DNA from 2 places in the Kitasatospora sp. NPDC056651 genome. Region 1 is predicted to be linked to the other one. Evidence: riboswitches for the same ligand, from Rfam matches in the RefSeq annotation. Region 1 holds a riboswitch; the other holds the start of a gene.

Region 1 (2,196 bases):
TCCGCCGCCGCCGCACCTCCGCCGGCCCGCCCCGGCCGCGCCACGGCACCCTGCTGCGCCGCACCGTCACCCGCTACCAGTGGGACGAGGCCCTGCTCCTGCCCGCCGGAGCCGCCACCCTGCTGCTCACCCCGGTCGCCGACTACCTGCTCGCCCCGGAGGGCACCCGGCCGACGGCGCCCGAGCGCACCGCGGCCCTCGCCGCCCTGCACGCCTGGGACGCCACGGCCCCCGGCGGCGCCGGCCAGGACTCCCGGGCCGGCCTGACCGAGCCGCGTCCCCGCTGAAACAGTGCTGGTCAGAGCCGTGGTCAGGGCCGGGGACAGGACCGTGGTCAGGGTCCTGGCCGGCGCACGGTGGAAGGGGCGCCGTTTGGCGAGGCGCCCGGAGCTGGGTATCGTTCGTCGCGAATCATCCAGAGGGGTGGAGGGACCGGCCCTACGAAGCCCCGGCAACTCCCCGATCGACCCGGCGTCCGAAGTACACGCCGTGCCGTCCGGGGTCAGTGCCAACTCCGGCCTGTCGCCAATGTGGCGCGGGAAAAGATGAGGAGACACGGTGCTCTCTGTGCTGTCCTTCGCCCGGGCGCTGACCGCCCCGGCCCTTCCGCGTACCCGTCTCGTGCCCGGCGCAGGCAATCGGCCGACTTCTCCGGCCCGTCCTCGCTGACCACCCCCGGCTCCCGCCGGGAGCCGCCGTGAGCAGGACCACCCACTGCTCGCGGGCACTGAGACTGGAGTACCCATCCATGGAGAACACGAGCGGCGTCGGCGTGCTCGACAAGGTCACCACGATCCTCGGCATCCTGGAGGCCGGCCCGGCCACCCTGGGCGGACTCGTCACCGCCACGGGCATGGCGCGCCCCACCGCCCACCGGCTGGCGGTCGCCCTCGAACACCACCGGCTGGTCACCCGTGACATGCAGGGCCGGTTCGCCCTCGGCCCCCGGCTCACCGAGCTCTCGACGGCGGCCGGCGAGGACCGGCTGCTGGCCGCCGCCGGCTCGGTCCTCACCCACCTGCGCGACATCACCGGGGAGAGCGCCCAGCTCTACCGCCGCCAGGGCGAGGTCCGGATCTGCGTGGCCGCCGCCGAGCGGCTGACCGGCCTGCGCGACACCGTGCCGGTGGGCGTCACGCTGCCGATGAAGGTCGGCTCCGCCGCGCAGATCCTGCTCGCCTGGGAGGAGCCCGAGCGCCTCCACCGGGGGCTGCAGGGCGCCCGGTTCACCGCCACCGCGCTGAGCGGGGTACGGCGCCGGGGCTGGGCCCAGTCCATCGGGGAGCGGGAGCCGGGCGTCGCCTCCGTCTCCGCGCCCGTGCGGGGCCCGTCGAACCGGGTGGTGGCCGCCGTCTCCGTCTCCGGCCCCATCGAACGGCTCACCCGCCACCCGGGCGCCCAGCTCTCCCAGGCCGTCCTGGAGGCGGCCCACCGGCTCACCGAGGCCCTGCGCAACCCCTGACCGGGTCGGCGCGCGGGCGGACCTGCCGGGCGGACCTGCCGGGCGGCCCTCCCGGGCGGCCCGACCGCCGGGCCGCCCGGGCCCGCGGGGACACGAGCGCGCGTCCCGCCCCTCGCATCCGACCTCTGGGCAGTAGCATCGCTTCAAACCTCTTTCGAGCTACTTTCCGGTAATTCAGCGATGGCCCGGACGGGCGCCAACGGGAAGGCCGTCCAACGGCGTTGGGGGAGATGTGACCGTCGTCGCCGCCGTGGTCCGCTCCACCCGGGTCCGGCCGCGCTCCGCCGCGGACCTGCTGGCGGAGGCGGTCGCCCGGGCCGGGCTCTGGGAGCGGCTCGCCGAGCGGGCCGGCGGCGATCCGGCGGCGGTCCCGGTGCTGCTGACCCCGGGCGCCTCCGCCTACGGCGACCCGGCGACCGCCGTCGGCACCGCCCTGGTGGAGCACCTGATCGACCTGCTGTACGACCGCGGCTACCACGACGTCACCGTCGGCGCCGCCCGCTGCGGCCCGGACACCTGGCTGGCCGGCCCCGGGCTCCTCGAAGCGTGCCGCCTGCTCGGCTACCGCGAACGCACCCCGCGCGGCAACGCCTACCGCCTGGTGGACCTCTCCGCCGAGGTCGAGCCGGCCGAGTTCCCCGAATCCGCCGTACTGCACGGCAGCGGGATGGCGCGCAGCTGGCTGGAGGCGGGCTTCCGGATCAACATCGCGAAGAACTGCACCCACCCGGAGT
Region 2 (2,196 bases), on a different contig from region 1:
CATCCCGGCGTCGGAGACGGCGTCCAGGGTCTTCAGGCCGTCGCCGGTGTTGATCGCGACGGTCTCCTTGGCCGGATCCAGCTGACCGGTCTCCACCAGCTTCTTCAGCACGCCGACGGTCACCCCGCCCGCGGTCTCGGCGAAGATGCCCTCGGTCCGCGCCAGCAGCCGGATCGCCGCCACGACCTCGGCGTCCGTGACGTCCTCCACGGCGCCACCGGTGCGGCGGGCGATGTCCAGCACGTACGGGCCGTCGGCCGGGTTGCCGATCGCCAGCGACTTGGCGATGGTGTCCGGCTTGACCGGCTTGATCACGTCCCGGCCGGCCTTGAACGCGGCCGACACCGGCGAGCAGCCCTCGGCCTGGGCACCGAAGATCCTGTACGGCCGGTCCTCGACCAGGCCGAGCTTGATCAGCTCCTGGAGGCCCTTGTCGATCTTCGTCAGCTGCGAGCCCGAGGCGATCGGGATCACGATCTGCTCCGGCAGCCGCCAGCCGAGCTGCTCGCAGATCTCGTACGCCAGCGTCTTCGAGCCCTCGCCGTAGTACGGCCGCAGGTTCACGTTGACGAAGCCCCAGCCCTCGCCGGCCGTGTCGCCGATCAGCTCCGAGCAGAAGCGGTTCACGTCGTCGTAGTTGCCCTCGATGCCGACCAGCTCGCCGCCGTACACCCCGGCCATGACGACCTTGCCCTGCTCCAGGTCGTGCGGGATGAACACGCAGGACCGGAATCCGGCCCGGGCCGCGGCCGCGCCCACCGCGCCGGCCAGGTTGCCGGTGGAGGAGCAGGAGAGCGTGGTGTAGCCGAACGCCCGGGCCGCCTCGATCGCGCACGCGACCACCCGGTCCTTGAACGAGTGCGTCGGGTTGCCCGAGTCGTCCTTGACGTGCAGCTGGGCGGTGAAACCGAGCTCCCGGCCCAGGTTGTCCGCCTTCACCAGCGGGGTCCACCCCGGGTTCAGGTTGGGCTTGGAGGCCACGTCGGCCGGGACGGGCAGCAGCGGCGCGTAGCGCCAGATGGAGGCGGGACCGGCCTCGATCCGCTTGCGGAGCTCCTCGGCGCCCTCGCTGCCGAACTCGTAGGCGATCTCCAGCGGGCCGAAACACTCCAGGCAGGCGAAGCTGGGGCCGAGCGGGAAGCGGGTGCCGCACTCCCGACAGGACAGGGCGGCGGCGGGGCCGAGGTCCACGGAAACGGGTGCGGCGGTGTCAAGAGCCATGATGGCGAGGCCTCTCTCCTCATCTTCCCCGTGGCACGGTCGCGCCACAGGCCGGAATTGGCACCTGTCCCGCCGGAGGCCTCCGTGACGACGGCCGGGCGAGAAGGTTGCCGGGACGTCAACGGGCCGTTCCCTCAGTCCCTCTGGATGAGCTTGTGAAATTGTGGTGGCGCTCAACGGTGACCCCGGCGTGCGAAGGTCCGACCGCTGTACGAAGACTGTATCCGAAGGCGTCAACCCATGAACGGGACTGTCCGCCACGCGAGATGACCCGTTCCACCCGACCCCGCCGAGGAGACTCCCGTGCCCGCCGAACCGACCCCCGAGCTCCTCCCGCAGGCGGCGTCCTGGCTGCGCCGCCGCTCCTGGAGCGCGGCCGACCGGCCGGTGAGCACCCTCCTCGCCGCCAAGGAGCGCACCGGCCGCACCGTCAGCGTGGTCCTGCCCGCGCTGGACGAGGAGGCCACCGTCGGCGACATCGTCCGCACCATCCGCCGCGAGCTGATGGAACGCCTCCCGCTGGTCGACGAACTCGTCGTGGTGGACTCCGGCTCCACCGACGCCACCGCCGCCGTCGCCGCCGAGGCCGGCGCCCGGGTCGAGCACCGCGACGCCATCCTGCCCCGGCTGCCCGCCGTCCCCGGCAAGGGCGAGGTGCTCTGGCGCTCGCTGCTGGTCACCCATGGCGACATCGTCTGCTTCGTGGACGCCGACCTGCGCGAGTTCGACCCGGCCTTCGTCTCCGGCATCGTCGGCCCGCTGCTGACCGACGAGTCCATCCAGCTGGTCAAGGCCATGTACGACCGCCCGCTGGAGTCGGAGGGCGCCGTGCTGCCCGCCGGCGGCGGCCGGGTCACCGAACTCGTCGCCCGGCCCCTGCTCAACCTCCACTGGCCGGAACTCGCCGGTTTCGTCCAGCCCCTCGGCGGCGAGTACGCGGCCCGCCGCTCCCTGCTCGAACGGCTGCCCTTCCCC

What was found. A riboswitch is a leader RNA that binds a small molecule or an ion and turns the genes downstream of it on or off. The one in region 1 is predicted to bind S-adenosylmethionine.
Region 2: it holds a riboswitch for S-adenosylmethionine, as region 1 does, so the genes downstream of both, thrC (threonine synthase) here and ACFRAR_RS19895 (IclR family transcriptional regulator) in region 1, are expected to answer to the same signal.

What each region holds. Positions count from the first base shown of each region.
Region 1 covers NZ_JBHTWX010000048.1:14,831-17,026, forward strand. The annotation lists gene ACFRAR_RS19890 (hypothetical protein) at 1-287, shown strand, start outside; SAM riboswitch class I at 409-552, shown strand; gene ACFRAR_RS19895 (IclR family transcriptional regulator) at 749-1,462, shown strand; gene ACFRAR_RS19900 (DUF362 domain-containing protein) at 1,695-2,196, shown strand, end outside.
Region 2 covers NZ_JBHTWX010000113.1:14,882-17,077, forward strand. The annotation lists gene thrC (threonine synthase) at 1-1,221, opposite strand, end outside; SAM riboswitch class I at 1,238-1,375, opposite strand; gene ACFRAR_RS31880 (glucosyl-3-phosphoglycerate synthase) at 1,525-2,196, shown strand, end outside.